2 regions of the Actinocorallia aurantiaca genome follow, and region 1 is predicted to be linked to the other one. Evidence: riboswitches for the same ligand, from Rfam matches in the RefSeq annotation. Region 1 holds a riboswitch; the other holds the start of a gene.

The links. Region 1 has a riboswitch for thiamine pyrophosphate ahead of ABD327_RS01295 (purine-cytosine permease family protein). Riboswitches for the same ligand answer to the same signal wherever they lie in the genome.
Region 2: it holds a riboswitch for thiamine pyrophosphate, as region 1 does, so the genes downstream of both, thiO (glycine oxidase ThiO) here and ABD327_RS01295 (purine-cytosine permease family protein) in region 1, are expected to answer to the same signal.

Annotation. Positions count from the first base shown of each region.
Region 1 covers NZ_BAAATZ010000002.1:103,037-118,228, reverse strand. The annotation lists gene ABD327_RS01305 (SSI family serine proteinase inhibitor) at 260-583, opposite strand; gene ABD327_RS01300 (rhodanese-like domain-containing protein) at 775-1,110, shown strand; TPP riboswitch at 1,148-1,265, shown strand; gene ABD327_RS01295 (purine-cytosine permease family protein) at 1,261-2,679, shown strand; gene ABD327_RS01290 (PAS domain S-box protein) at 2,798-4,648, shown strand; gene ABD327_RS01285 (ATP-binding protein) at 4,900-5,370, shown strand; gene ABD327_RS01280 (response regulator transcription factor) at 5,562-6,266, shown strand; gene ABD327_RS01275 (sensor histidine kinase) at 6,269-7,420, shown strand; gene ABD327_RS01270 (hypothetical protein) at 7,390-7,752, opposite strand; gene ABD327_RS01265 (STAS domain-containing protein) at 7,917-8,255, shown strand; gene ABD327_RS01260 (glycosyltransferase family 2 protein) at 8,276-9,034, shown strand; gene mptB (polyprenol phosphomannose-dependent alpha 1,6 mannosyltransferase MptB) at 9,018-10,526, shown strand; gene ABD327_RS01250 (hypothetical protein) at 10,444-12,591, opposite strand; gene ABD327_RS01245 (glycosyltransferase 87 family protein) at 12,663-13,943, shown strand; gene ABD327_RS01240 (DUF4446 family protein) at 13,943-14,383, shown strand; gene pheA (prephenate dehydratase) at 14,416-15,192, shown strand, end outside.
Region 2 covers NZ_BAAATZ010000021.1:238,502-253,693, reverse strand. The annotation lists gene ABD327_RS25430 (MbnB/TglH/ChrH family RiPP precursor modification enzyme) at 1-81, shown strand, start outside; partial or broken gene ABD327_RS37575 (SCO6045 C-terminal-like domain-containing protein) at 78-341, shown strand; gene ABD327_RS25425 (6-phosphofructokinase) at 573-1,598, shown strand; gene thiI (tRNA uracil 4-sulfurtransferase ThiI) at 1,720-2,931, shown strand; gene ABD327_RS25415 (DUF5954 family protein) at 3,004-3,960, opposite strand; gene aroF (3-deoxy-7-phosphoheptulonate synthase) at 4,147-5,199, opposite strand; gene ABD327_RS25405 (sulfite oxidase-like oxidoreductase) at 5,436-6,020, shown strand; gene ABD327_RS25400 (LytR/AlgR family response regulator transcription factor) at 6,118-6,870, shown strand; gene ABD327_RS25395 (deoxyribonuclease IV) at 7,268-8,113, opposite strand; gene ABD327_RS25390 (protein kinase domain-containing protein) at 8,145-10,202, opposite strand; gene ABD327_RS25385 (thiazole synthase) at 10,326-11,117, opposite strand; gene thiS (sulfur carrier protein ThiS) at 11,122-11,322, opposite strand; gene thiO (glycine oxidase ThiO) at 11,319-12,431, opposite strand; TPP riboswitch at 12,428-12,533, opposite strand; gene ABD327_RS25370 (NAD(P)/FAD-dependent oxidoreductase) at 12,651-13,832, shown strand; gene ABD327_RS25365 (Rv2175c family DNA-binding protein) at 13,860-14,237, shown strand; gene thiE (thiamine phosphate synthase) at 14,237-14,893, shown strand; gene ABD327_RS25355 (hypothetical protein) at 14,901-15,068, shown strand; gene ABD327_RS25350 (serine/threonine-protein kinase) at 15,182-15,192, shown strand, end outside.

The DNA.
Region 1 (15,192 bases):
GCCGGACATGGACGGGGGCAGCGGGAAGGCCGGTGGAATCCGGGCATGGCGAAGCCCCCTGGGGAAAGTTATCCACAAGCCCTGTGGATAACCCCGGGGGAAAACCTCTAGGAGGTATGTCGGGATTTGATGTGTTTTGACGGTCCGTGGGACCGGATTTCCGACCTCACCTTGAGTTATCCACAGGCTTTGTCCACAGGCGTCCACAGGGCTGTGGACAACTGGGGAAAACCTGTGGACGGCCTGTGGGGAAGGCGGTTCAGCGCACGCGGGGCAGTTCGCCGAAGAGCTCGCTGACCTTGGACCAGCGGTCCAGGCCGCACCCGTCCTTACGCTGGTAGGTGGCCTGGATGCGGGTGCCGCGCCAGGTGCCTTCGATGGAACCCTGCTCGGGGCCGCCGTAGATCTCGGTGCACACGGCGTCGGACGGGATGGGCTCGAAGGCCTTCTCCCCCTGCTTGGCGAGCTGGGCGCAGGCCTTCTTCGGCTCGGGGTGGTCGCCCCCGGGCGGGTCGCAGGTCAGCTTCCAGGTCTGCGCCTTGGAGGTGGGCGACTTCTTCAGGGTGACGATGAGTTCGGTCACCCGGGCCGCGGGGGCGGAAGCCGAGGTGGGAACGGTAGAGTCCCCGCTTTCGGCCTTTTCAGTGCCACAAGCGCTGGCTGCGACCAGGGTCGCCGTGGTCAGAAGGAGGGCCGTGGCCACCGATCTGGACAAAAGGCACCTCACGCGCGGGTCGACGTGGTCGTGGTCAACAAGGTTCCATGGGAGTTGTGATGAGTTTCGGGGACAACGTACCCTCCGTCGACGCCGCGGCGGTGCCGTCGGACGCATATCTGCTGGATGTCCGTGAACCCGAGGAGTGGACGGCCGGGCACGCGCCCGGTGCGGTGCACATTCCGATGAGTCAGCTGCGCGACCGGGCCGGCGAGATCCCTCAGGACCGCGAGGTCTACGTGATCTGCCGGGTCGGCGGGCGCTCCGCGCAGGTCACGATGGCCCTCAACAACGCCGGCTGGCAGGCCTCCAACGTGGACGGCGGGATGATGGCATGGGTCCATCATGGCAGGCCGATGGTCGCGGAGGAGAGCGGAGACCCTTACGTGGCCTAGATCCGATTCACTCCGTGTGAGTACTATGCGGAGGATCTACACCCACCGCGGGAGCTCGGGCTCAGGGCCGGGCTGAGAGGGCGACCCCAGCGTGTCGCCGACCGCATGAACCTGTCCGGGTAATGCCGGCGTAGGGAGAGTGCTTCAGGCATGCCTTCTGTCACGCTCGAAAACGGCGACGACTCCTCCCGGGGGCCCGTGGCCCCCGGGAGCCCCGACCCCCACGAAGCCCCGCTGACACTCGACGAACCCGCGCCCAGGGTGCTGTCCTTCTGGGACCAGAGCGCCTTCTGGGCCAACCTCGGCGTCAGCCTGTTCGCCTTCTCCGGCGCCTACACGGTGCTCGCCCCCGACCTCGACGGGACGCTCCGGCTGTCGATCGCGGCGGGGATCGTCGCGATGATCGTCGGAACGCTCCTGGGCGGGCTCATGCTCGGCCTGGCGGCGGTTCCGGGCGCCCGTACGGGGCGTCCCGCGATGGTGCTGCTGCGCGGCCTGTTCGGCGCCCGGCTGTCGTACGTGCCGACGGTCCTGAACATCGCCCAGCTCATCGGTTGGGGAACGTTCGAGCTGATCGTGATCTCGGAGGCGGCCAGGGAGCTGTTCGGCGGCGGCCCCCGATGGCTGTTCGTCCTGGTCGCCGGGGCGCTGACGACCGTCCTGACGATCTGGCCGCTGGGCTCGGTCCGGCTGCTGCGCAGGTTCGTGACCGTCGCGGTGATGATCTCGCTCGTCTGGTTCTACATCCAGTTCTTCCGCGAGGGCCTGCCCGACCTGACGGCCAACCCCGGTCCCTCGGGCGGCGCGCCGTTCGGCACCGACTGGAGCATGTTCTGGATCGCGACCGACGCCGCCCTGGCCGTCTCGATCTCCTGGGTGCCACTGGCCGCCGACTACACCCGCCACTCCCGCAGCGAGAAGGCGGCCTTCGGCGCGGCGAGCGGCGCGTACGCGCTCACCCAGATCATCGCCTACGTCCTCGGCCTGTTCGCCCTGGCGCTCGCCATCGACGGCGGGGGCGTCTACCAGCCGTTCCTCACGGTGACGCTCGGCGCGGTGTTCTTCTTCGTGTTCGTACTCCGCGAGGCCGACCAGTCGTTCGCCAACGTCTACTCGACCGCGCTGTCCATCCAGAACCTGCTGCCGCGCGTCGACCGCCGGGTCCTCAGCATCGGCCTCGGCGCCCTCATCACCGTGCTGGCCCTGATGCTGAACATGGGCAACTACGCGGGCTTCCTCAGCCTGATCGGCTCGGTCTTCGTGCCGATGCTCGGCGTCCTGGCCGCGGACTTCTTCCTGCGGGCCCGCGGGGTCTGGAACACCGGCTCCGACGCCCCGTCCCGCTGGGGCATGATCGGCGCCTGGCTGGTCGGCTTCGCCGTCTACCAGCTGATCAACCCGGGCACGGTCTCCTGGTGGAGCGCCTTCTGGACCGACGTCCAGACCCTCCTCCACTTCACCCCCCAACCCTGGATGAGCGCCTCCCTCCTGTCCTTCCTGACCGCCGCCCTCGCCGCCCTCCTCATCGGCCGCCTCGACCGTTCCGAGCCGGTGCCGCCGAAATCCTGACCGGTGTGTCCGGGTCCCGGCCGTGGCGGACGGTCGGGACCCGGGGACGCGGCGGCGCGGACATACGCAATCCGGGCAGTGGCGGGTGGGGGAGAGCGAATGGTGGCAGCATTGCGGTGTGCCTCTGGACGTCTCCGAATCGATGGCACGCGCGGTCATCCGGTGCGCGGCCGATCCGATCGTGGCCGTCGACGAGGCGCTGTGCGTGACGGCCTGGAACCCGGCCGCGGAGCGGCTCTTCGGGTGGACCGCCGAGGAGGTGCTCGGACGGGTGGTGCCGATGGTCCCGGACGAGCTGAAGGCCGAGTACCACGCGGTGCTGGAGCGGGTGCGGGAGGGGCCGCAGATCTCGATCGGCACGCGGCGGCTCACCCGGGAGCGCAGGCCGGTCGACGTCCGGATCGACACCAGCGCGCTGCGGGACGACGACGGGTCGCTGCTCGGGTGGGTCAGCGTCTACCACCGGGTCACCGAGGCCGACCAGCACGCGACGGCGGAGAAGGCGCGCCTGGTGCGGCGGCTCAACGACATCCTCGGCGACCTGAACGCCCAGCACGACCTGGACAGGGTGCTGGACCGGATCACGGCCGCGGTGCTGGAGCTCACCGGCGCGGACGCCGCGGCCTTCGTGCGGATCGAGGACGACCGGCTGCGGCTGGTGTCGGCGCGCGGCCTGCCGGGGGACGTCGTCGGCAGCTCGGTGGATCTGAGATCCAGCCTGGTGGAGGAGCTGATGGAGACGGGCCGGACGGTCCTGCTGGCCACCGGCCCCCGGGTGGACGCGCTGATCTGGCGGGTGCTGCCGGGCCTGCGGATGATCGCGCTGGGCCTGGCCTTCCTGGGCGACCGCCCCTACGGCGGGCTCTACGCGCTGTTCACGGGCCGCTCGGCCGGCCACACCGAGCTGGAGCTGCTGGAGCTGCTGGCCGGGCACGCGGGCGTCGCGGTCGGCAACGCCATGGCCTACCAGGAGGTCGTCCGGCAGCGGGCGCACGAGCGTGCGGTGATCGACGCGAGCGCCGACGGCATCGCGGTGCTGGACCCCGGCGGCAGGGTCCGCCAGTGGAACCCGGCGGCCACGCGGATCACCGGGATGGCGCCGGAGGAGGTGCTGGGCGAGGCGCCGCCGTTCGACTACGACCCCGACGGCGAGGTCACCCTGCCGCTCGGCAACGGCACCTGGCTGGAGATCCTGTGCGCGGAGATCCCCGAGACCGGCGAGCTGGTGGTGGACTTCCGCGACGTCACCGCGGCCAAGGAGCTGGAGGAGTCCAAGGACCTCTTCCTGGCCACGACCAGCCACGAGCTGCGCACTCCGATCACCGTGGTGCAGGGCTTCGCCGACACCCTGGTCAACCGCTGGGCGGAGCTGCCGGACTCCGAGCGGCGCAAGGCGGTCGGCACCATCGCGGACCGGGCCAGGGCGCTGGGCCGGCTGGTGGAGCAGCTGCTGCTGGGTTCCCGGGCGGGGGCCGAGGAGCTGCCGGTGGTCCGCGAGCCGTTCGACCTCGGCGGTCTGCTGCGGCGGGTCGTCCCGGCGTTCGAGCCGCTGTCGGAGCTGCACCGCCTGGACGTGCGGGTCCCCGAGGGGCTGCCCCGGGCGCTGGGGGATCCCATGGCCACCGACATCATCGTGGGCCAGCTGGTGGAGAACGCCTGCAAGTACTCGCCCTCGGGCGGCCGGATCACGGTGGAGGCCGCGCTGGGGGACGGGGGTCTGGTGGTGACCGTGGACGACGAGGGCGTGGGCATCGCGGAAGGCGACCATGAACGAATTTTTGATCGCTTCGTCCAGGGCGAGGCGGGGGACCGCCGCAGGTTCGGGGGTGTCGGGCTGGGTCTCTACATCGTGAAACGCCTGGTCACGGCCCAGGGAGGGGAGATCAGCGCGCATTCCCGCGAGGGGGGCGGGGCCCGGCTGAGGCTGGCCCTTCCGCTCGCGAATGTGACGGACGAAACGTGCGTGTGACGAGTAACCGGGTCGATAGCTGGAAATGGCTTGAAGTGCACAACCCCGGACGTCGCCTGACGGACGGATTACTAGTAGTTTGACCGCTTCGCGCCAACATACGGGGGTGGTTGGCCGTGACATCCTGGTCGGTCTCTCGCTCGTCGAGGAAACATGTGTTTCGCCCGGGTTTCCGGGCTTCACCAACTGGGCATTTCGGTCGTACCGAAGACGCAAGAGCTGCGCAAGGGGATGCGGAGGAGGTGACGACGATGAGCATCGTCTATCTTCCGCACGCACCCTCCAGCGTTTCGCTGGCTCGCCGGAGCCTCAACAACGATCTGTTGTCCTGGGGAGTCTCGGAGGGAGTGGTGGACGACGCCGCCGTGATCCTGAGCGAGCTGCTGAGCAACGCGCTGCGGCACGCCCGCCCGCTTCCGGGCGACGAGGGCGGCATCAAGATCTCGTGGATCAGGGTCGGGGACACCGTCGAGCTGGCGGTGACCGACGGCGGCGCCGCGACCGAGCCGCGCAAGGGGGAGCCCGCCCTCTCCTCGCTGGGCGGACGCGGACTGGGCATCGTCGAGATCCTCTCCCAGTCCTGGGGCGTCCGCCGAGACGACCAGGGCAGCACCGTCTGGGCCCACCTGCACGCCCCGTCCCGCTACGCCTTCGAGAACTCGGAGGACCGGGGCGCCGAAACGGGGGCCCCGGTGCAAAATCTTCGCCAAGTCACACGCTAGGGTCCTCCTTAGCTCGGGGTGCTGTCGTGCCCCCGTCGGTAGCACTCCGGGCGTCCAAACGGGTTCGCCCCGCTGCTCGGGAACGACGGCGCGCCTCGCGCGGGGCCCTCGGCCCACCAGGTCTTACATGGTGGTGACGTCCTCGCCCCTCCTCCTTCCGGGAGCCTTCGCCGCACTTACGGTAAGGGACCATGAGCGAGGTGACCGGCCGCATCCTGGTCGTCGACGACGACCCCACGGTGTCCGAAGTGGTGACGAGGTACCTTCTTCGCGACGGCCACGAGGTCGAATGCGTCCCTGACGGGCAGAAGGCCCTGGACCGGGCGCTGAGCGCCCCGCCCGACCTCGTCGTCCTGGACCTGATGCTCCCCGGCATGGACGGGCTGGAAGTCTGTCGACGGCTGCGTGAGCACTCCCCCGTACCCGTCGTCATGCTGACCGCGCTCGGCGAGGAGGCGGACCGGCTCACCGGGCTGGAACTCGGCGCGGACGACTATGTGGTCAAGCCCTTCAGCCCGAGGGAACTCGCCCTGCGCGTCCGCTCCGTCCTGCGCCGCGCACAGGGCGGCGGTCTCACCCCCTCGGACCAGGGCGTGCTGCGCGACGACGGCCTCGTCGTGGACATCGGCGCGTACGAGGCCTCCCTGCGGGGCGGGACGCTCGCCCTCACCGCCCGGGAGTTCGATCTCCTGGCCTTCCTTCTGCGCCACCCGCGCCAGGCGTTCACCCGCGAACAACTCCTGGAACACGTCTGGGGGTGGACGTTCGGCGACTCCTCTACGGTCACCGTCCACGTTCGCCGCCTCCGCGAGAAGATAGAAGTCGATCCGACGAATCCCGCACGCATCCAGACGGTGTGGGGAGTCGGCTACCGGTATGGAGACGCGGCGAGTTGACGATGCTGCCCTTCGAAGCGCTCCTCGACGTCATCGCCACGTCCGCCGTGAGCGCGCTCGCCGTCGGCGGCCTCGGGCTGGCCGTGCTGCGCCTGGTGCGCGCGCGGCCGATGTCCGTGCAGTTCGCGGTCGTCGCGGTGGCGACGGTCTGCGCCATCGTCGCGGGAATCATCGCCATCACACTGCGGATGTTCATCTCCTCCCACGACCGCGACGTCGCGCTGACGGTGGTGTCCGTCGCCGGGCTCGTCGGCTTCGGCGTCGCGGTACTGCTCGGGCGCAGGCTCACCCTCGCCAACCGGGCACTCGTCGCAGCGGTCCGTGCGGAGTCCTTCACCGCTCCGAAGCAGGCTCTGCCCGCCGAACTGGCCGAACTCTCCAGGGAACTGGAGGCCGCCTACGGCCGTCTGGCCGACGCCCACGACAGAGAGAAGGCGTTGGAGGCGGGCAGGCGTGAGCTCGTCGCCTGGGTCAGCCACGACCTGCGTACGCCGCTGGCGGGACTGCGGGCGATGGCCGAGGCGCTCGAAGACGAGGTCGTCGTCGACACGGAGACCGTCCACCGCTACCACGGGAGGATCCGGGCCGAGGTGGACCGGCTCACCGAGATGGTGGACGACCTCTTCGAGCTCTCCCGGATCCACTCGGGGACGCTCCGGCTGTCCCGTCAGCGCGTGGGCCTGGACGACCTCGTCGCCGAGGTGGTCGCGGGGGCGGAGCCCCTGGCCCGCGCCAAGGGCGTCCACGTCCGCGGCGCGGCGGCACGCGGCCTCCCTTTGGAGGTGGACACCGCCGAGCTGGGCCGCGCGCTGCGCAACCTGGTGGTCAACGCGATCCGCCACACCCCGTCGGACGGGTCCGTCGAGATCCTCGGCGAGGCCGGGGACGGCCGGGTGCTGGTGTCCGTCGCCGACGGCTGCGGAGGCATCCCCTCCGAGGACCTGCCGCGTGTCTTCGACGTCGCCTTCCGCGGCGAGAGCGCCCGCACGCCCGGCGAGGGCGGCGCCGGCCTGGGGCTGGCGATCGCCAGGGGCATCGTCGAGGCGCACGACGGGGAGATCGTCGTCGCCAACACCGGTCCGGGCTGCCGGTTCACCGTCGAGCTGCCGCCGGCCGTGCCGCCTCAGCCGAGGGGCTCGCTGAGCGCCCGGTAGGTGGCGCACGGCCAGCTGGTCATGCAGGTGTGGCAGCGGCGGAGCGGGGTGTGGGGGTCGCTGGACAGGCCGCCGCCCTGGCGCGGCCGGTGCAGGGCCAGGACGCGCAGCCCCATCTGGGACAGGGCGGCGACGTCCTCACGGGCCTCGGAGAGGAAGAGCAGGTCCTCCCGGGTGAGACGGGTCCTGACGGGTACGAGCCCGTCGCGGTTGACGAGCTGCAGCAGGAATCTGGCGCCGGTACGCCAGGACGTGGATTTCTCCGATCGGGCGTGGATCGTCTCCAGGCGCTCACGTATCCGGGAACGTTGCCGGTCAGGCGAAATCCTCACCCGTTCAGCTTGCCAAAATCGCCGGTTCATGGGGCAGTAATCACCAGGTCGGGCCGTGTCGTTACCTGCGCTGTACTCGGTGATTACCGGCAGAACAGATGAATCACCAAGGGTTGGGAGGCGTTCTCTGGCCCCCGGCGGACTTGGCGGATAGTGTGCCGGTCATGGAGCTTCAGGTCTCGACTGCATCTCAGGCAGGTCACATAGTCATCACCGCTGTCGGTGAGCTGGACCTGTACACCGCGCCCGGACTGCAGCAGGCTCTTGCCGCCGCGCTCACCGAGCAGGACGTCGACCGGGTGGTCGTCGACCTGTCGGGAGTGGAGTTCTGTGATTCGACTGGCATGAACGTGCTGCTGTCCGGCATGAAACGCGTCAAGGAACGGGGTGGAACGTTCGAACTCGCGGCGCCGCGCCCGGCCGTCCGCAGGATCCTGCAGGTCACCGGACTCGACACGGTGTTCACCGTGCATGATGCGGTTCCGGCTCTCGACGCGACCTGAGGGCCACTACCATCGCAGACATGCCCGAAAAGACCCCGCCCGGCACCGCCGGCATAGCGGTGATCATCCCGGCCAAGGACGAGGCGCGACGGATCTCCGCCACCGTCCAGGCCGCGCTGAAGCTGCCCGGAGCCGACCTGGTGATGGTGGTGGACGACGGCTCGGCCGACGCCACCGCCGAACTCGCCGAACGGGCCGGGGCCAGGGTGGTCCGGCACGCCCGCAACCGGGGCAAGGCCGCGGCCATGGAGACCGGCGCCGAGGCGGTGCGCCTGCTGGACACCCATGACGGGGTGCCCTCCCGCCACCTGCTCTTCCTGGACGCCGACCTGGCGGAGACGGCGCAGGACGCGGCTCCGCTGGTCGAGCCCGTCCTGAAGGGCGAGGCGGACATGACGATCGCCGTCTTCTCCTCGCTGGTGAAGCTCGGCGGCCACGGGTTCGTGGTGCGATTGTCACGCGACGGGATCCGCCGCGCCACCGGCTGGACCGCCACCCAGCCGCTGAACGGGCAGCGCTGCCTGACCCGGGCCGCGTTCGAGGCGGCCCGGCCGCTCGCCGCCGGCTTCGGCGTGGAGACGGCGCTCACCATCGACCTGCTGCGCCAGGGGTTCCGGCTGAAGGAGGTCGAGGTGCCGCTCTCGCACCGCGCCACCGGGACCGACCTGAACGCGCAGCTGCACCGGGCCAGGCAGTTCCGGGACGTCGCCAGGGCCCTGGCCACGCGCGACCCGGCGGTACGCGACCGGCTCGGCCGGTTCCGTGCGCGTGCCCTCTGAGCAGGCCTCTCCCGCTCTCGACGGACCGCCGTCCGGCTCGGGTACCGCAGGAGGCTCCGATCTCGACCCGTCCGGGGGGCTTCCCGGCCTGGCCTGCCTCGGGCTGAGCCTGGCGTCCTTCCTCTCGCTGTCCCTGCTGGGCCCCTCGCTGGTGCAGCCGCCGCTGGGCGGTTCCGGCGCCCCGTGGACGTTTCACGTGGATCCGCCTCCCGGCCCGGTGCTGGGGCTGCTGGTGGCGGGGATCCTGCTGGCCGGGCTGGGCCTGGCCCTGTGCTTCCGCGCGGTCTCGCGCGGCTGGTCGCCCAGGCCGGGCCGGCTGCTGGCCGCCGGCGTCCTGCTGGCCGCCGCGTTCTCCCTGACCCCGCCGGTCGGCTCCAGCGACCACCTGAACTACGCGGCCTACGGGCACATGGTCGTCTCCGGCCTCGACCCGTACGTGACGACGGCGAGCGACCTGGTGGGCAGCCCCTACGGCCGGGCCGTCCAGGAATGGCGGGAGACGCCGTCCATCTACGGACCGCTGGTGACGGGCGTCCAGGCGCTGGCGGCGCTGGGCGGCGGGGACTCGCCGAGGCTCACCGTGCTGCTGCTCTCCCTGGTCAACGGACTCGCCTTCGTGCTCACCGGCCTGATCCTGTACCTGCGGACCAGGGACGAGAAGGCGCGGCTGCGGGCCGTGCTGCTGTGGTCGGTGAACCCGCTCCTGCTCTTCCACCTGGTCTCCGGCTCGCACAACGACGTGCTGGGAGTCGCCGCGGCGGTCGGCGCGCTGGCCCTGTTCACCGCGGGGACGGGGAACCTGTGGCGGGCCTTCGGCGCGGGCGCCGCGGTCGGCGCGGCCGTCGCCATCAAGTTCCCCGCCGGGATCGTCGGCGGAGGACCCGCCTGGCGGCTGTTCACCGGCCGCCGGTTCGGCGAGCTGGCCGCGCTGTTCGGCGGCGCCGGGCTGGTCGTGGCCGTCGCCTACGGGCTGGCCGGCCCGCACGCGCTGGACCGGGTGCGGGAGGCGGCCGACTCCATCTCGCTGGCCAACCCCTGGCACCTGGTCGCGGGCCGGGACGGCGGGGTCCTCGGCCTGGACCTGCCCCGCGGCCTGGTCTCGGCGGGCTCGCTGGCGCTGATGGCCCTGCTGCTGTGGCTGCTGGCCAGGGCGCTGCCCGAGGCCGACCCCGTCCTGACCGTCTCGGCGTCGCTGGTGCTGGCGTGGCTGTTCGCCGCCTCCTACGCGCTGCCCTGGTACGACGGTCTCGGCTGGGCGCTGCTGGCGTTCCTGCCGTGGTCCCGGTTCGACTGGTGCATGCTGGCCCGGACCGTCGCGTTGAGCCTGGCCTACCTGCCGGCCCGCGACCCCCGCCTGGCCGGGCTGCCGGACGGGCTGCACTGGCTGGTGACGGGCCTGCGCGCCACCGTCATGCCGTTCGTGCTGGCGTCGGTGCTCGCTCTTCTGGTGTGGTGCTGCCTCCGTCGGCCACGTCCAGCTCCAGCGCTCTGACGCACGCCGCGAGCACCAGCGGGATCGCGAGCGTGAAGACCAGCGCGGGGATGACCACGCCGGAGTCGTTCATCAGCATGCCGGCCAGCGCGATCACCAGCACGGACAGCAGCGCGGGACGCAGCGTGGGGGAGCGCCGGTAGGCGGAGGCCAGGATCGGGGTCCGCCAGGACGACGGGCGGGCCAGCACCAGGAACAGGAACAGCATCGCGCCGATCGCCGCGATGGTGTACTCCCAGTAGCCCAGGCTGCCCAGCATCGCGCCGAACTTGCGGGTGACGACGCTCCAGCCCTCGCCGTCCATCAGCTGCAGCCAGAACTTGCCGAGGTGGGTCGGCTCGTCGCGGCGGGAGTCGGCGAACGACATGCCCAGCACGATCACCGCGCCCAGCAGGGCCAGCAGCCCCAGCCGCACCGCGGAGACCCGCCTGCCGCTGATCAGCAGGGCGAGCGTGCCCGTCCCCACCAGGATCGCGACGACGCCGCCGAAGTCGCTGCCCCAGCCGGGCAGGCCGTCGACGACCATCGCGACCAGGCCGACGCCCACCACGGTCGCCAGCGCCGCCAGGCGCCTTCCCGCCCGCAGCAGCGGCTCGGCCAGCCAGGCGGCGGTCAGGACCGAGGCGGTGGCGAAGAGCGCGAAGGCCATGTTCCCGAAGCCGTAGAAGCGGCCCGCCACCAGCGCGGTGTAGCCCATGAAGGTGTTGATCTGCAGGCTGGAGCCGGTGATGACGTCCAGTCCCAGGACGGTCGCGGTGAGCCCGGCGATCACCAGCCCGGGGCCGGTGATCGAGCGTCGCCACGGGCCCGCCAGCGCCAGCGCGGTGATCGCCGCGGCGAGCGCCGCCACGCAGACGACGAGCAGCGCGCCCGGGTAGGGGGAGCGCCACCAGGGCAGCAGGCCCGCCAGGTAGGTGGCGGCGGGGGTGGCGGCGCCCGCCAGCGCGCCGATCCTGGTCCAGCCGAGGATGCGCTTGCGGTCCCTGGTGCCGCTGCGGCGCAGCGCGAGCGCGGCGGAGCCGTAGAGCAGCAGCTGCACGGCGAACAGCACGACGAAGAACACGCCGCTCAGGCGGCGGATCGACTGCGCGGCGAGGTCCTGGTCGTCCAGCGTGCGGACCTTGGCCCCGGCCGGATCGCCGGAGGGGACCGTCTTCCAGACCGAGCCGACGGTGCCGGAGGGGCGCTCCAGGCCCAGTCGGTCCAGGGCGGTCGCGGTGACGTCCGTCAGGGTGACCAGCCCGGCCCTGCGGGTGGCGGAGCTGGTGAGGTGGCCGCGTTCGAAGCCGCCGGAGCCCAGGGCGACGTGCAGGTGCGGGGTGCCGGTGGTGTCGGCGAGCCCGGCGATCAGCACGGTGGTGCCGGCGGGCAGGCCCTTCAGCGCCCGCGAGATCCGGGCGTCGGCGTCGGACGCGGCACGGGCGCGATCTCCGTCGCTGACCGGGGCCTGGGCGCCCTCGGAGTCCACGCCGGCCTTGATGTAGGCGCGGAAGACGTCGTCGACGTCGACCACGGTCAGCGCGCAGCCGGACCAGTCGGTGACCTCCTCCACGGTGGCGGAGTAGCGGTCGACCAGCCCCTGCCGGTCCGCCGCGGCGAAGGCGCCGCCGGGCCCGACGGCCCGGGTGCAGCCGCCCGCGCGGCGCACGGAGTCGCCGAGCAGGCCCACCTGGGCGCGGTAGGACGTGTCGGCGTTGTCGTCCACGATCTCGGCCCAGCCGGGGACCGTCGCGCCGTTCTCCCCCGTCCGCGGGGTGGGCGGCAGCGCGCAGCTCCCGTTGGCCAGCCGTGCCCGCTGGCCGGCGGACACCGTCAGCCAGCCGTCCACGGGGCAGGTGCGGGTGGTGGTGGTCCGGACGGACAGGGCGGCCGTCGCGCCGCTGCCGGCGAGCCTCCACAGGGTGGGGGTCCCCTTCGGGGAGAGATCGCTCCACTGCAGGCCGGGCACACCGACGATCACCACGCGGCCGGTCGGTTCTGCCTGTGCGGGCTGGGCGGAAAGCGTCATGAACGCCGTGACCAGCACGGTGATCATTGCCCAGGCGGCGCGCCACCTGCGGGCCACGAGGCCTCCAACTGCTGCTCTACAAGACGGTCGCCCCCAGGTTAGTGGTCGGATTAAGCCAGGATGGACCCATGTCCGGACCTTGGAGACGTCGGTTCGCCGCGGCGGCGGGGGTGGCGGCGGCCGCCCTGGTGCTGGTCCCGACGGCCGTGCGCTGGCTCACGAACCCCGCCGACCAGCGCCTCGTCGACCTGGACGTGTACCGGACGGCGGGCATCGCGCTGATGCGGGGGGAGCCGCTCTACGACTTCCTCACCGAGCCGCCGCAGCTGCTGCCGTTCACCTATCCCCCGTTCTCGGCGCTCCTGTCGGCCCCGCTCGCCTGGATGCCGTGGCCGGTCGCGCAGGTCGTCATGATCCTGCTGATCTACGCGGCGCTGGCGGTGTCCGTCCGGTACGCCTTCCGGCCGCTGCTGGCGCGGGCGGGGGACTGGTCGCCGCTGGTGCTGGGCGTGCTGGTGGCGCTGCTCCTATGCCCGATGCCGCTGCGCGACCAGGTGCGGTTCGGCCAGGTCGACCTCTTCCTCGTCGCGCTGTGCGTCGTGGACTGCGCCACGCCCCGGGCCCGCTGGCCGCGCGGGCTGCTGGTGGGCCTGGCCATGGCGATCAAGCTGGTGCCCGGGGTCTTCCTGATCTACTTCCTGGTCACCCGCCGCCGGGAGGCCGCGGTCAACGCGCTGTTCACCGCGGCGGGCGCGACGCTCTTCACGTTCGCGCTGCTGCCGCAGGACTCGCTGAGGTTCTGGTTCGGCGCGCTCCTGGAGGGCGACCGGGTCGGTTCCAACTACGTCACCGCCAACCAGGCGGTACGGGGCTTCCTGCTGCGCATGTACTGGCCGGACCCGGTCACCGTCGCGGTGTGGCTGGTCGTGGTGGCGCTGCTGGCCTGGACGGGCTTCCGGTACGCGCGGCGGCTCTCCCTGCTGGGCGCGTCCGGACTGCTCTCTCCCGCGAACTCCTGGTCGGCCGAGCAGGCCGGGATCGCCGTGACGGGCCTGGTGGCGGTCATCGTGTCCCCGGTCTCGTGGATCCACCACCTGGCGTGGATCGTCCTCGTCGTGGGGGCCCTGGCGGGTGACGGCAGGAATCTGAGACGGTGTTCCGCCGCGGCCGGAGTGTGGCTTTTCTATGTGCTCACCATCCCCTGGTGGGGAACAGGCCATATCCAGGCGGCCAAGCCTCTGTGGGAACAGGCGCTGGGTAGGATCATGCAGAGCTCTTACGGGCTGGGCGCGGTGACTCTGTTGTTCGTCTTGGGAAGCTGGCTGGTGAGCGAAATGTGGCGGGAAACACCGACAGATCAGCGGGATGAGTCTCGTACCGACGCATCGACGGGTACGTACGCGCCGTGATGCTCATCACTGTGGCCGTCATCGGGGCCCTCGCCGGAGTGGCCGGCCTCTGCATGGCACTGGTCGCGCACAAGCGGATGAACCAGGTCGTCGAGGAGTGCGCGGGCATCCTGCGCAAGCAGATGCAGGTCGCCACCGGAGTCGACAAGCAGGCCTATCGCGACCTGGCGATCGTCCAGTACGACGCGCTGGAGGAGATGTCCGGCCGCCTGTCGTTCTCCCTGGCCCTGCTGAACGCCGTGGGCGACGGGATCATCATCACCTCGATCAACGGGCGTTCCGAGACCCGCACGTACTCCAAGGTCGTCCAGGACGGCCGGGGCGTGACGATGCTCTCTCCGGAGGAGGAGCGGGCGCTGCGCGCCGCGAGGCTCGGCAAGGGTCCGATCGTGGAGCTGGACGACCCCCTTCCCGATTACGGTCACCCCATCCACAGCTGAGCAGACCCTTCTCTCGATTACGCTTCTGTTTCATGCCGGACCGTTATGCCTATCTGGGTCCCGAGGGGACCTTCACCGAAGCCGCCCTGCTGACGCTCCCCGGAGCGAAGGACGCCGAGCGGCTCGCCTTCGCCACGGTTCCGGCCGCGCTCGACGCCCTGCGCGGCGGGAGCGTCGACCGGGCGGTCGTCGCCCTGGAGAACTCCGTCGAGGGCTCGGTGCCGACCACCCTGGACGAGCTGGCGACCGGGGAGCCCCTGCAGATCATCGGCGAGATCCACCTGCCGGTGGAGTTCGCGCTGCTGGTGCGTCCGGGCACGTCCCTGGCGGACATCAAGACCGTCGCCTCCCACCCGCACGCGCAGCCGCAGTGCCGCCGCTGGCTGGCCGCCAACGTGCCGGACGCCGAATGGCGGGCCTCGACGTCCAACGCGGAGGCCGCCCAGCACGTCGCGGACGGCCTGTACGACGCGGCTCTGGCGGGATCCTTCGCGGCGGCCAGGTTCGGGCTGGAGGCGTTGGCCGAGTCCATCCACGACGTCGCGGGCGCCGTCACGCGGTTCGTGGAGCTCTCCCGGCCCGGCTCCCCGACCGCCCGTACGGGCAGGGACAAGACGACGGCCGTCGCCTACATCAGGGACGACCACGCCGGCGCCCTGCTGGAGATCCTCCAGGAGTTCTTCGTCCGGGGGATCAACCTGACCCTCATCCAGTCCCGCCCGACCGGTGAGGGCCTGGGCTCCTACCTGTTCTGGATGGACTTCGAGGGGCACGTCGCCGACGCCCGGGTGGGCGAGGCGCTGATGGGC
Region 2 (15,192 bases), on a different contig from region 1:
GGGAGGTATCCGCCCGCCGCCGAGCTGAGGGCGGAACTCGACGCCGTCGCCGACGCGGCCGCGATGGCGCGGATCACATGAGCCCCGAGCCGGCGGGCCCCTCCTTCGGCGACCTCGCCGCACGCCAGGAGGCGCTGGTCCGCGCGCTGGTGGCCGGAGCGCCGCTGCCCGCGGGCTTCGACGCGGCGCGGGTCGGCGCCGCGGCCCGCGCGCTGAGGGACAAGCGGTTCGGAGAGGTCGGGCGGGTCTGGCCGTCCCTGCTGCCCTACCGCAGGGAGTTCCTCGCGTGGGCCGAAGGCAGGCCGTCGGCGGGCCCGTCGCGGGACGGCCGGGAGTTCGCCCGCGCGCACCGCCGGCTGCTGGACCCGGAGGCCGCGACCGCGCTGGCCGTCTGCGAGGCGCTGTGGCGGGACGAGGACGAGCCCCGCAGGCGTCGCGGCCCGGCGGTGCGCAGGGCCCCCGGAGGCCTGGTCATGGCGTTCGCCGGGCGGGTGGTCACTCTCCGTAGACGCCGGTTAGGGTCGGGAGGAGAGCCGCGGGACTCACGGCGCGTGCTGGACGAAGGGGGCTTCATGCGAATCGGAGTGCTCACCGGCGGAGGCGACTGCCCGGGGCTCAACGCCGCGATCCGGGGGATGGTGCACCGGGGCGTGAAGGGGTTCGGCGACGTGTTCACGGGATTCCGCGACGGCTGGCGCGGCCCCCTCGAACGCGACGCCGCGCCACTGGATCTGGAGGCCGTCGACGGCATCCTGCCGCTCGGCGGGACGATCCTCGGCTCCTCGCGCACCAACCCGCTGAAGACCGGCGGCGGGATCGACCGCATCCGGGAGAACCTCGCGGCGCTGGAGGTGGACGCCCTGATCGCCGTCGGCGGGGAGGACACCCTGGGCGTGGCCCTGGCCCTGCACGAGGCGGGGGTGCCGGTGGTCGGCGTGCCCAAGACCATCGACAACGACCTCAGCGGCACCGACTACACCTTCGGGTTCGACACCGCCGTCGGCATCGCCGTCGAGGCCGCCGACCGGTTGCGGACCACGGCGGAGAGCCACCACCGGACGCTGATCTGCGAGGTGATGGGGAGGCACGCCGGGTGGATCGCGCTGCACTCCGGCATGGCCTCGGGCGCGGCCGCCGTCCTGGTGCCGGAGAGGCCGTTCGACCTTGACGAGGTCACCGCGCACGTCGAGGCGCGGTTCCAGGCCGGGCACGCGCCGGTCCTGGTCGTCTCCGAGGGTGCCCGCCCGGTCGAGGGCTCGCTGGAACTGCAGACGGGCGAACGCGACGCCTTCGGGCACGTGCGGCTCGGCGGCGTCGGGGAGCGGCTGGCCGGGGAGCTCGAGCGGCGCACCGGCCGGGAGGCGCGCTCCGTCGTCCTGGGCCACCTCCAGCGCGGCGGGCCGCCCAGCGCGTTCGACCGGGTGCTGGCCACCCGGTTCGGGCTGCACGCGGTCGACGCCGTCCACGCGGGGGAGTACGGCGCGATGGTGGCGCTGCGCGGCACCGGCATCGTGCGGGTGGGCCTCGCCGAGGCCGTCGGCACGCTCAAGACCGTCCCGCCGGAGCGGTACGCGGAGGCCGGGGTCTTCTTCGGCTGACGGGCCCCGCGGGGGCGGCGAGCGGAGGATCACCAAGGGATCATGGTTTAACGGGTCGAAGTGCTGCCCCCGATGGGCGACACTGAGAACGTTCCCCGCAACGTCTGACGGAGGTTTGATCATGCCCCTGGCGCCCGCCGCCGGTGAGCCGTGCGTGCTGCTCAAGCTCGGCGAGATCGTCCTGAAGGGCAAGAACCGCCACCAGTTCGAGCAGCGGCTGCAGAGCAACATCCGCAAGGCGCTCGCCTCCACCGGGATCGGCGTCGACCTGTGGCAGCGCTCCGGAGTGGTCATCATCCGCGCGGGCAGCGGCCTGGCCGAGGACGTCGAGAAGCTCGCCCGGCGGCTCGAGGACGTCATGGGCATCGTCATCGTGCACCGCGCCCAGCGGGTGCCCAAGGACGTGGAGTCGATGACCGAGGCGGCGCTGGAGGCGGTGGCCCAGCACCCGGCGACGGCCCGCGGCGGCAGCTTCGCGGTGCGCCCGCGCCGCCGCGACAAGCGCTTCCCCATCACCTCCTCCGAGATCGGCATCTCGGTCGGCTCGGCGATCAACGTCAAGTTCGGGCTCCCGGTGAACCTGAAGAACCCCGACATCACCGTCTCCATCGAGGTCGACCGCGACGAGGTGTTCGTCTACACCGAGGGCGCGCACGGGCAGGGCGGCCTGCCGGTGGGCTCCAGCGGCCGCGGCCTGGTGCTGATGTCCGGCGGCATCGACTCGCCGGTCGCCGCCTACCGGATGATGCGGCGCGGCCTGCGGGTGGACTACCTGCACTTCTCCGGCATGCCCTTCACCGGCCCGGAGTCGATCTACAAGGCCTACGCGCTGGTGCGCGAGCTCGACAAGTTCCAGGGCGACTCCCGGCTGTTCGTCGTGCCGTTCGGCAAGGCGCAGCAGCAGATCAAGTCGGCCGGCGAGGACCGGCTGGCGATCGTCGCCCAGCGGCGGCTGATGCTCAAGACCGCCGAGATCGTCGCCGAGCGCCGCCGCGGCGGCGCGCTCATCACCGGCGACTCCCTCGGCCAGGTGGCCAGCCAGACCCTGATCAACATGACCGCGCTGGACGACGCCGTGGACCTGCCGATCCTGCGCCCGCTGGTCGGCCTGGACAAGTCCGAGATCATGGACCAGGCGCGCCGGATCTCCACCCTGGCCATCTCCGAGCTGCCCGACGAGGACTGCTGCTCCATGCTGGCCCCCCGCCGGCCCGAGACCGCGGCGCGCATCGCCGACCTGCGGCAGATCGAGAAGCGGCTGGACGCCGAGGAGCTGGCCGAGCAGCTCGCCGACTCGGTGCAGGAGCACCGGCCGGTCTACGGCTCGGACTGATCCGGCACGGGCCGGCTCCGGCCGGTCGGGCCTGAGCCGCTCCGGCACGGGCCGCCCGGGCTCCGGGCGGCCTCAGTCGTCGATGAACCCCTCGGCGCGCAGCTGGAGGGCCAGCACCTCGACGGGCGGGTCCGGGTCGAAGTCCGAGGGCCGGGGCGGCTCGGGGCCGTCCTCGCCGAACCGCGCCACCTTCTCCAGCCGGATGATGCGGAAGCGGCGCCCCCGCACGTCCAGTGTGTCGAGCCTGGCGGCGATCAGCCGCCGGGCGGCCTCCTCGTAGGCGGTCCTGGTGGCGTCGTCGACGCGCTCCACCGCGGGCGCCACCTGCTGGAGGTACTCCGCGAGGCACTCGCGGGCGCGCTGCGGGGTGGGACAGGCGGCGGTCGCCGAGCGCCACCCGTCGTTCAGGTACTCGGCGACGGAGAACGCGGGGGCCATGGCGACGGGGACGGGGTGGGAGACCGTCGCCCGCCGGGCGTCGGCCCTGGTCTGCTCGTTCAGGACGCCCGGGTACTCGATGGCCTCGGCGAACCGCACGGCGAGCTCGGCGGGCTCGCTCTGCGCCCCGGCGGCGGGGAGGCGGAGCACCTCGGGCCGGTGCGGCGGGGGAGTGCGCGGGTCGGGGTCGGTGGGCCGCGGCGTTTCGGGCTCGCCGAGGTTCATCCGCAGCACCTGCTCGACCCGGATGATCCGGAACCTGCGGCCCGCCACGGCGAACTCGTCGTGGCGCTCCCAGTCCAGGACGCGGGCCGCGGCGAGGTAGGGGGCGGGGTCGGCGGCGGTCCTGGCCTCCATCCGCAGGTGGCCCGCGAGGTCGTCGCGGGAGCACTGCGGGGTGGCCTCGCCCAGGCTGACCACCCGCCAGTCCTCGCCGACCTGCTCGGCGAACCCGAACATGGGACCGGCCAGGACGGTCAGCGGGTAGTCGCGCCGGGCCCGCCGGGCGTCCTGCTCGACGAGCGCCTGCACCGGATCGGCGGAGGTCAGCTCCCGCAGGCCTTGTTCCAGGGCCTCGTCCTCATGGGGCATGCCTGACATGCTCCCTGCCCTTACCGTATTTTCGCAGCTTCTTACGGGATTGCGCACAGGATCCCGCTTCCCGGACCGGGGCGGGGGAAAATCCTCAACCCGGAATAAGGATCTTCATACCGGAGGCGTCCGGGCGCGCGATCGGTTTCGCGTGCCCGGACGGTGTTCCTCACACCGGAACGGTCCTCACACGGGAACGGTGTCGGCGGGGACGGCCGGCGCGGCGGTGAGCTCGCGGCCCACGACCGGCGGCAGGACGCGGACGAGCTCCGCGAGCTCGGCGAGGTCCTCCCGGACCAGGGCCTGGGGTCCGTCGCACAGGGCGGTCTCGGGGCTGGGGTGCACGTCGATGATGACGCCGTCGGCGCCGATCGCGACGGCCGCGCGGGTCAGCGGGAGCACCAGGTCGCGGTGGCCGCCGGAGTGGGACGGGTCCACGATCACCGGCAGGTGCGACAGACGCTGGGCGACCGGGACCGCGGAGATGTCCAAGGTGTTGCGGGTCGCCTTCTCGAAGGTGCGGATGCCGCGCTCGCACAGGACGATGTCGAGGTTGCCGCGCTGGGCGACGTACTCGGCGGACATCAGCCACTCCTCGATGGTCCCGCTCATGCCGCGCTTGATCATGACGGGCCTGCCCGCCTCGCCGACGGCCTGGAGCAGCGCGAAGTTCTGGGTGTTGCGGGTGCCGATCTGCAGCATGTCGGCGTACTCGGCGACCAGCTCCACGTCGCGGGCGTCGACGACCTCGGTGACGATCGGGAGGCCGGTCTCGGCCCTGACGTCCGCGAGGATCCGCAGTCCGGCCTCGCCGAGGCCCTGGAAGGCGTAAGGGGAGGTGCGGGGCTTGAAGGCGCCGCCGCGCAGCAGGGAGGCACCGGCGGACCGCGCCATGAGGGCGGCCTCCAGGGTCTGCTCGTGGGTCTCCACGGCGCAGGGGCCGGCGATCAGCGTCATGGTGCCGGGGCCGATCGGGACGCCGCCGACGCGCACGACCGAGCGCTCGGCGTGGTTCTCGCGGCTGACCAGCTTGTAGGGGGCACTGATGCGGACCACTTCCGCGACGCCGCGCTGGCCGCCCAGGTTGAGGGTCTCGAAGTGCCCGGCGTCGCCGATCAGGCCGACGATGGTGCGGTTGACGCCGCGGCTGACGAACGCCTCGCCGCCCGCCGACTCGACGAGCGAGACGACGTTGTCCACATCGGACCGGGTGGCCTCGGGGGCCATGACGACGACCATGTGTCTCTCCTCAGAGTGCGTGGGAACGCGAAAAAGCCCCGGGCATCGATGCCCGGGGCTCTGGTGAAGTAGGTCAGCGCAGCGTGCGGCCGACGATCACCCTGCCGGGCTCGCCATACCAAAAGAAGTAAACGACGCTACGCACGAGAAACAGAGTAGGGCATGCTCGTGCGGACTTCGTACATCGGGGGCTGGAATCCTGGCCGGGTCCGAAGGATGGCAGGATGGGCGGGAACATGACCCCTCCAGAGAAACCCTTGCCGCCGGGGCAGTACGTGCCCCGGGGATTTCCGGTGCTGCACTACGGGCCGGTTCCGAGATTCCGTCCGGAGAAATGGGACTTCAGGGTCTTCGGACCCACCGCCGACGGAGTGGAGGCCCGCTGGGACTGGGACGGGTTCCAGAAGCTCCCCAGCACCCGGGTCGTCGCCGATTTCCACTGCGTCACCAAGTTCACGATCCCCGACAACCTCTGGGAGGGCGTGACCGGGAGCACCCTGCTGGAGCTGGCGCCCCCCCACCCGGACGTCACCCACGTCATGCTCTGGGCCGAGTACGGCTACAGCGCCAACATCCGGCTGGAGGACCTGGCCGAGGGCGGGACGGTCTTCGCCACCCACCACAACGGCGAGCCGCTCACCGCCGACCACGGCTTCCCCGTCCGGGCGGTCGTCTCGCACCTGTACGGCTGGAAGAGCGTGAAGTGGGCCCGGGGCATCGAGTACCTCGTCGACGACCGCCGCGGCTTCTGGGAGGAGCGCGGCTACCACAACACCGCCGACCCCTGGCTCGAGCAGCGGTACTCCTACCAGGAGGAATGAGGGCGCGGCGCGCCGGGAGCGGCCTCCCGGGTGATCAAAACATAGTCACCTGGTGAAAGCGATTGCACGCGCAGCGTGAGAGCGGGAAGGTCCTCTCATGCTTCGTGTCCTCGCAGTCGACGACGAACCGCCCGCCCTCGACGAACTGGTCCGCCTGCTGCGCGCCGACCCCCGGGTCGAACGGGTGGCCAGGGCCGCCGATCCGACGGAGGCGCTGAGCGGGCTGAGCCGCATGGTCTCCGGCGACGACCGGCTGGACGCGGTCTTCCTGGACGTGCGCATGCCCGGCCTGGACGGGCTCGACTTCACCCGCCTGCTGTCGGGGTTCGCCGCGCCGCCCGTCGTGGTCTTCGTGACCGCGTACGAGGACGGCGCCGTCACGGCCTTCGACCTCGGCGCCGTGGACTACCTGCTGAAGCCGGTGCGGCCCGAGCGGCTGGCCGAGGCCGTCCGGCGGGTGGAGCGGGCGGTGCGGCGCGTTGCCGAGGCGGCCCCCGCGCCGGACGAGGTGATCCCGGTGGAGCTCGGCGGCAGGACCCGCATGGTCAGCCGCTCGGCGGTCACGCACGTGGAGGCGCAGGGCGACTACGTCCGCCTGCACACGGTCGGCGACGGGACGGGGTACCTGGTCCGCATCCCGCTGACGGCCCTGGCCCGGCGCTGGGAGGGGGCGGGGTTCATCCGGATCCACCGCAGCACGCTCGTGGCGTCCGCGCACATCGAGGAACTGCGGTTCGACTCGGGCCGCGCCTCGGTCCGGGTGGGGGGCTCGGTGCTTCCGGTGAGCCGCCGGCACACCCGTCAGGTGCGGGATCTGCTGGTGCGCGGTTTCAAGTCGGCTCCCCGCTGAGCCGGACGGGCGTGAACCCCGGGGCCGGTGGGACGGCTCACCACCCTGCCTGAGCCGTTCGTCTTGCGGAATCGACCGTTCATCCAGCGGCTACTCTACGTACATCGCTGACTACAGACCGTTGGTCGCGAGGGGGTTGCCGGGATCTGCTCACGGAGCCTTCCGGTGCCTATTGTTCTCTTCAGCAAGACGATTCTGGAGGTCCTCCAAAGGCCCGGGGCTTTAGCTCTCGGGACGGGAGGGTCACAGCTGCCGGATCCCGTACCGGGGGGGTGGGATCCGGTGGTGATGGCTCAGGCGTCGAGCGGACAGTCGGGGGGTTGTCCGTCTCGGCGCCTGAGCGTTTTTCGGGGCCCTCGCGGGACCGGGCGACGAGCCCGGCCGCGGGGGCCCTCTCTCAGCCCCGCAGCAGCTTCAGCACGTCGATGTCGGCCTTGTGCGGCTCGGCGGAGCGGCCCGGCGTCTCGATGATGAACGGCACCCCGGCCACCGCGGGATGCCCCAGCAGCTCGGCGAACGGCCGCTCGCCTATGTGGCCCTTGCCGATGTTCTCGTGCCGGTCCTTGCGGGAGCCGCACACGTCCTTGGAGTCGTTGGCGTGGATCAGCTTCAGCCTGTCCTCGCCGACGGTCTCGACCAGCGCGTCCAGGGTGTCGGCCACGCCCTTCTCCGCGGTCAGGTCGTGGCCCGCGGCGAAGGCGTGGCAGGTGTCCAGGCAGACCCCGAGCAGCGGGTGGTGCTCCAGCGCCTCGAAGTAGGGGCCGAGCTGGTCGACGGTGGCGCACAGCATCGCGCCCTGCCCCGCCATCGGCTCCAGCAGCAGGCCGGGCGCGTCCTCGGGCAGCGACTCCAGCAGCGGCAGCAGCCGCTCGTGGATCTGGGCCATCGCCGCCTCCACCGGCTGGGTGACCGCCGAGCCGGTGTGCACCACCACGCCCAGCGCGCCGATCGCGGCGGCCCGCTCCATCGCGTGCTCGACCGAGGAGATGGACTTCTCCAGGGTCTCGGGGTTGGGCGAGCCGAAGTTCACCAGGTAGGAGGCGTGCACGTAGACGGGCAGCTCCGACTCCCGCAGCAGGGCGTCCTCCTCGGGCTTGCTGGCGCTCTGCGCCCAGCCGCGGGGGTTGCTGACGAAGACCTGGAGGGCCTCGGCCCCGATCTCCGCCGCGTACTTCAGTCCTCCGGTGCCGAGCCCTCCGGCCACCGGTACGTGTGCCCCGATGGGGCTTGGCTGCGTGCTCATGATGGGGCAAGGGTAGTGGCCCGTGCCGACATCAGTCCCAGATGGTGACGGTGGAGCCCTGGGGGACGCGCTGGCCGTTGTCGGGGTCCTGGTCGACGATCCGGCCGGTGTTCAGTTTGTGCTGCACGTTGGCCTGGAGGCCGTGCTCCTGCAGGTGCTTGACGGCGTCGTCGATGGTGCGGCCGAAGACCAGGGGCACCTTGACGTTGCCGTGCTCGTCGGGGCCCTTGTCGCAGAACGGGTTGATGGCCGAGAGGAAGCAGTCGTCCTTCTTGTTGACGCCCAGGGTGACGGCGTCGCCCGGCTTGAGCAGGGTGCCCGCCGGGGGGTTCTGCCACACGACGACGTTGTCCTCCTTGGCGGGGTCCTTCACCGCCTCCTCGTTGACGGGCAGGTTGCCGTTCAACTGGCCCTTGAGATTCTCGAGCTGGGCGTAGGCGTCGTCCTTGTTCTTGCCGGACAGGTCGGGCATCGCCAGGCCGCTGCTGATGAGCAGGACGAGCGACTCGTCCCGGGCCAGCTGGGTGCCGGCCTTGGGGTTGGTGCCCAGGGCCGTGCCCTCGGCGGCCGCCCCCGGCTTCTTCTCCTCGGTCAGCGACACGAACTCCTTGAGCGTCTCGCGGGCCTGCTCGGCACTCTGCCCAGTCACGTCCGGGATCTTGCGGGGGGTGAGGCCCTTGGAGAGTGACAGCGTGACCGGCTCGCCGGGCTGGACCTTGCTGCCCACCCCGGGGTCGACCTTGGCGACGGTGCCTTTACGGGCGGTCTCGGAGTACTCCCGGGTGTCGGAGATCGTGTAGGCGATGCCGTCGGCCCGCAGTTTGGCCACGGCGTCGGCCTGGCTGATCCCGATGATCTTCGGCACGTGGTCGTACTTGCCGGAGACCTGGTACCAGGTCGCCCAGCCGATCACCATGGACGCGATGACGCCCAGGGTCACCAGCACGAACTTCCCGGTGAGGAAGTGCAGGATCCGGTCGAACAGCATGACCTGTTCCTGCGGCGGGCCGTCGGGCGTCATGCCGAGCGGCATCACGGTCGTGTGGCCGCCGGGCATCACGGCCGTGTGGTTGCCCGGCATGACGGTGGTGTGGTTGCCCGGGGGGCCGCCGGGCGGCATGCCCTGAGGCAGCGAACCGCCGGGAAGCGAACCGCCGGGCAGGGAGCCGCCAGATCCCGCCATTCCCGGCACGGAGAGCACGGAGGTGGCGTTCTCGGGCGGGGCCGCGGCCGCCGGGGCGGACGGGATCTCCACGGAGGGGTTCGTCAGCAGCGCGTAGAAGTGGTCGGCGTCGGCCGGGCGGCCCGCCGGGTCCTTGCTCGTCGCCGAGATCACCAGCGCGTCGATGCGCGGGGGGATGCCGGGCACCAGCTGGGAGGGCAGCGGGATCTGCTCGTTGACGTGCCGCCAGGCCACCGCGAGCGGGGTGTCGCCGACGTGCGGCTGGCGCCCGGTGAGCAGCTCGAACAGCAGGATGCCCGCCGAGTACACGTCGGTGCGGGTGTCGGACTGGCCGGTGATCACCTGCTCGGGCGCCATGTAGGCGACCGTGCCGATGATCATTCCGGTCTTGGTCTGCTTGCTGTCGGTCTCGGCGCGGGCCAGGCCGAAGTCGGCGACCTTGACCTGGCCGTCGTTGCTCAGCAGCACGTTCTCGGGCTTGATGTCGCGGTGGATCAGGCCGCCCCGGTGCGCGGCGCCCAGGGCCGCCAGGATCGGGGCCATGATGTCCAGGGCGTCGCCGACGGGCAGCCGGCCGCGCTCGTCCAGCAGGTCGCGCAGGGTGCGGCCGGGCAGGTACTCCATGGTGAGGTACGTGTGCGCGCCGTCGGTGCCCTGGTCGTAGACCGCCACCACGTTCGGGTGGGAGAGGGCGGCCGCGGACTTGGCCTCGCCCATGAACCGGCGGACGAACTGCTCGTCCTGCGCCAGGTGGGGATGCATCACCTTGAGGGCGATGGTGCGGTTCAGTCTGAGGTCCCGGCCCACGTAGACGGTGGCCATGCCGCCGCGGGCGACCTTCGACTCCACGCGGTAGCGCTCGTCGAGTACCTGCCCGACGAGAGGGTCTACGGCTGTCGCGTCCACCCGGGCAGTCTAAGGGCGAAACGGACTACTCCCCATCGCTCTGCGGGACTACCTTGCGGCCGTTTCAAACCGTGATCTTCCACCGGAAAGGCTCACGGGCCGGTCACCGCAGATCAGGCCGGGTCAGGCGTCCGTCCCGGCCAGGCCCTCGAAGGGGGAGGACGCCCGCGCCAGGCGCCGCCGAGGGATGCGCCCGGCCAGCCGCGCCGCGCGTCCCCCCTCGACCGCCCGGCGCATCGCGGTCGCCATCAGCGAGGGGCGGTGGGCGCGGGTGACGGCGGTGGCGAGCAGGACGGCGTCGCAGCCCAGCTCCATCGCCAGCGCCGCGTCGCTGGCCGTGCCGATGCCGGCGTCCAGGACCACCGGCACGCCCGCCCGCTCCACGATCAGCTCGATGTTGTGGGGGTTGCGCACGCCCAGGCCCGAGCCGATGGGCGCGCCGAGCGGCATGACGGCCGCGCAGCCCGCCTGCTCCAGCCGCTGGGCCAGCACCGGGTCGTCGTTGGTGTAAGGCAGGACGACGAAGCCCTCGGCGACCAGGCGCTCGGCGGCGTCCAGCAGCTCGACGGGGTCGGGCAGCAGGGTGTGCTCGTCGGCGACGACCTCCAGCTTCACCCACTCGGTGCCCAGCGCCTCGCGGGCCAGCCGGGCGGTGAGGACCGCCTCGCCCGAGGTGAAGCAGCCCGCGGTGTTGGGCAGCACGCCGATGCCGTGCCGCTCCAGCAGCTCCAGCACCGAGCCCTGCGCCGAGGGGTCGACCCGGCGCATGGCGACCGTGGTCAGCTCGGTGCCGGAGGCGACCAGGGCCTCCTCCAGGACGTGCATGCTGGGCGCTCCGCCCGTGCCCATGATGAGCCGGGACCCGAACTCGCGCCCCGCGATGACCAGGGGGTCGGCGACGTCGGTCTTGTTCACTTCTTCAGCCTCCCTGGACCGCGGTGAGGATCTCCACCCGGTCGGCGTCCTCGACGGGGGTGGCGGCCCAGTCGGCGCGCGGGACCACCTCTTCGTTCAACGCCACCGCGACGCCCCGTCCGGCGTCGGTGACCCGTGCCACGACCGCCGCGACGGTCGAGCCGTCGGGGAGGTCCTGTGCCTGTCCGTTGATCGTCACTCTCATCTGTCATCTCCGGGGGAAGCGGCCTCTGCGGGCGCGAAGCGGCCGGGGCCGAACGGCCGGACGGCCTCGGGGGGCTCCCGTCCGTCCAGCAGGTCCGCGATCGCGTCGGCGGTGAGGGGGGTGAGCAGGATTCCGTTGCGGAAGTGCCCGGTGGCCGCCAGCAGGCCCTCGGGGCCGGCCGGGCCGAGGATCGGCGCGTTGTCGGGGGATCCGGGCCGGAAGGAGGCCTTGACCTCCTTGAACTCCAGCTCGGTGATGCCGGGGAAGAGCGTGCGGGCGTCGCGCAGCAGCTCCCACAGGCCGCCCGCGGTGACCCGGGAGTCGAAGCCGAGCTCCTCCTGGGTCGCCCCGACGACCAGCTCGCCGTCGGGGCGCGGCACGAGGTACATCGAGAAGCCTCGGACCAGGCCCCGGGTGGCCCGGGTGAGGAAGGGGTACGGGCTGTGCAGCCGCAGGATCTGGCCCTTCACCGGCCGGACGGGCAGGTCCGCCAGCTCCCGGGACCAGCTCCCGGCCGCCAGGACGACGCGCTCGGCGGCCAGGACCTCGCCGCTCTCGAGCCGCACTCCGCGCACCCGGCCGCCCTCGACGACGAGCTCGCGGGCCCGCTCGCGGACGATGGGGAGGCCCTCGCAGGCCGCGAGCAGGGCGCGCAGCAGCTTTCGGGGGTCGACGGAGCCGTCGTCGGGGGCGAGGATGCCGCCCCGCACGGACGGCGCGAGCATGGGTTCGAGCCGGCGGCACTCCCGGCCGGTGAGGAGCTCGGTGCGCAGCCCCAGCGAAGCCTGGAAGTCGTGCTGGTCCCGGAGGAAGGCCAGATCGTCGCCGTCGTAGGCGACGGACAGGTTGCCCTCGCGCCGGTAGCCGATGTCGATCCCGGTGAGGTCGGCCAGCTCCGCCGCGAACTCCGGGTAGCGGTCGCGGGAGTCGAGGCCGAGCCTGAGGTGGTCCTCCTCGCCGTACTGCAGTTCGCCGACGGGGGTCAGCATCCCGGCGGCCACGTGGCTGGCGCCGCCTCCGGGTTCGGGGTCCACCAGGGTGACCGGCAGCCCGCGCTGGGACGCCCGCCAGGCGACGGCCAGGCCGATCGCCCCGGCGCCGATGACCACGATCAAGGGTCGCTCCCTTCGCCGGCATGATCCGGATCAGGTTCTGGCGGTCGGGAGACTCGCTCCCCTCTCAGCCCGTACCGGGCTCCCGCGCTCCGTACGGGGCCAGCGTATGCCCTGAGCAGTACTGATCGGATATCCGGGCATCCTGTGCCCGGCGGTGACGAACCGGAAGTTAGGGTGTCCTGCCAGGGAGAACCGGGATCTCGGAGGATCAGAATGGAACGCGTCATCGTGGTCGGCGGTGGCCTGGCGGGTGTGCGCGCCGTGGAGGCGCTGCGGGCCAAGGGCTACGCCGGAAGGCTCACGCTGGTCGGCGAGGAGCCGCACCGGCCCTACGACCGGCCGCCGCTGTCGAAGGCCGTCCTGGTGGGAGAGCGCGAGGACACCACGGTCGACGCCTCCTGGGACTCGCTGGACTGCGAGCTGCTGCTCGGGCACCGGGCGACCGGGCTGCGCGTGGAGGACCGCGTCCTGGAGACCACCGCGGGCGACCTGCCCTACGACGGGCTGGTGATCGCCACCGGCGCCGAGACCATCCGGCTGCCGGGACCCGGCCACCAGCACGTGATCAGGACCATCGACGACTCGCTGGCACTGCGGGAGAAGCTGGTCCCCGGGGCCCGCGTGGTGATCGTCGGCGCGGGCTGGATCGGCGCGGAGGTCGCCACGACGGCGGCGAAGCTGGGCTGCGAGGTCACCGTGCTGGAGGCCGCGCCCGCCCCGCTGGCCAACGCCCTCGGCCCGGAGCTGGGCGCGCTGACCGCCCCCTGGTACGCCGAGGCCGGGGTCCGGCTGCGCTGCGGGGTCAAGGTCGCCTCGATCGAGGAGGGCGGCGTCGCGCTGGTGGACGGCGAGTTCCTGCCGGCCGAGGCGGTCGTCGTCGGCATCGGGGTGCGGCCCTCGCTGGGCTGGGTGAGCGGCCTGGAGGTCGAGAACGGCCTGGTGGTGGACGCCTCGCTGCGCACCGCCCGCCCGGAGATCGTCGCGGTCGGCGACTGCGCGGCCTGGTGGTCGAACAGGTACGGGCGCCGGCTGCGGGTGGAGCACTGGGACGCGGCGCTGAACGCCCCTGACGTCGCGGTGGCGTCGCTGCTGGGCGAGGAGGCCGTCTACGACGATCCGCCGTACTTCTGGTCCGAGCAGTTCGGGCGCATGGTGCAGTACGTGGGCCACCACCCGGGCGCCGAGCGGATGGTCTTCCGGGGAGACCCGGCCGCCGACCGGTCCTGGGCCGTCTTCTGGCTCGACGGGGACCTCCTGCGGGCCGTCCTGACCGTGGCCACGCCCCGCGACCTGATGCAGGCCCGCAGGCTCCTGGCGGCGGGCACCCCGGTGGACGCGGAGAAGCTCGCGGACCCCTCGGTTCCCGTCCGGAACGCCGTTCTGGCTGTTTCGTAGTCCCCGGGAGATGGTAAACACGGAAACGTGACGAAGACGCACGTTGACATCGATCCGGAACTCGACTCCCTAGTGGGCGAATGGTTCACTTTCGCTGAAGCGGGAGAAGCCGCGGGACTGCCCGCGAGCAGGGTGAAGCAGTGGGTGAAGGAGGGCAAGCTGCTGGCCGTCTACCGCCGGTCCGGAGGGGGCCCGCAGGTTCCCGCGGCCTTCTTGGCCGACGGGCAGGTGATCAAGGGGCTGCCCGGCACCCTGACCCTGCTGTCGGACGCCAATTTCGACGACGCGGCCGCGCTGCGCTGGCTGTTCACCGCCGACGACACGCTGCCCGGCACCCCGGTCCAGGCGCTCCGCGAGAACCGGGGCACCGAGATCCGACGCCGGGCCCAGGCCCTGGCCTTCTGATGTCGCTGCTGACGAGCGACCGGGCGGTGGCGCTGCGCCGCCGCCTGGCCGACTCCCGCCTCTACCTGTGCACGGACTCCCGGTCCGGGCGCGGGGACCTGCCGGAGTTCCTGGACGCCGTCCTGGCCGGCGGGGTGGACATCGTCCAGCTCCGGGAGAAGGGGCTGGAGGCGCGGCGCGAGATCGAGCTTCTGGGCGTGTTCCGGGAGGCCTGCGAGCGGCACGGGGCGCTGCTGGCGGTAAACGACCGGGCGGACGTGGCGTTCGCGGTGAAGGCCGACGTGCTGCATCTGGGCCAGGGGGACCTCCCGGTCGGGGTGGCGCGGCACATCGTCGGCGAGGACATCCTCATCGGCCGCTCCACCCATTCGGTGGAGCAGGCCGCCGCGGCCGCCGAGGAGCCGGGCGTGGACTACTTCGCGGTGGGTCCGGTGTGGCCCACGGCGACCAAGCCGGGCCGTCCGGCGGCGGGCCTGGAGCCGGTCTCCTCCGCGGTGGGGGCCACCCGGCCCTGGTTCGCCATCGGCGGGATCGACGCGGGCAACCTCGACCAGGTGCTGGCCGCCGGGGCGAGCCGGGTGGTGGTGGTCAGAGCCCTGACCGAGGCGCCCGACCCGGGGAAGGCAGCGCGGGAGCTCGCAGACCGGCTGCGATAATGGGGGGATGAAACCCAAGCCATCCGATGAGGAGCGCCGTCCGGGGCGTCCGGCCCCGGACCGGCCGCTGCTGCCCGACCAAACGTCCGACGAGCAGGATTCGGGCTGGGGGGACTGGCGGGAGGACTCGGGCAACGACGACAGGCTGCGCGAGGACGTGCCTCCGCACTGGTGATCCCCCTCTGTCCGGGGCCCTCGGACGGGAGAAGCGCGAAACTCCTGTAAGGGTGGGCGGAATGATGATATTCATGCATTTCGCCTTATCTCCTCTGTCCGGAGCCCGAGCAGGTGCAGACCAA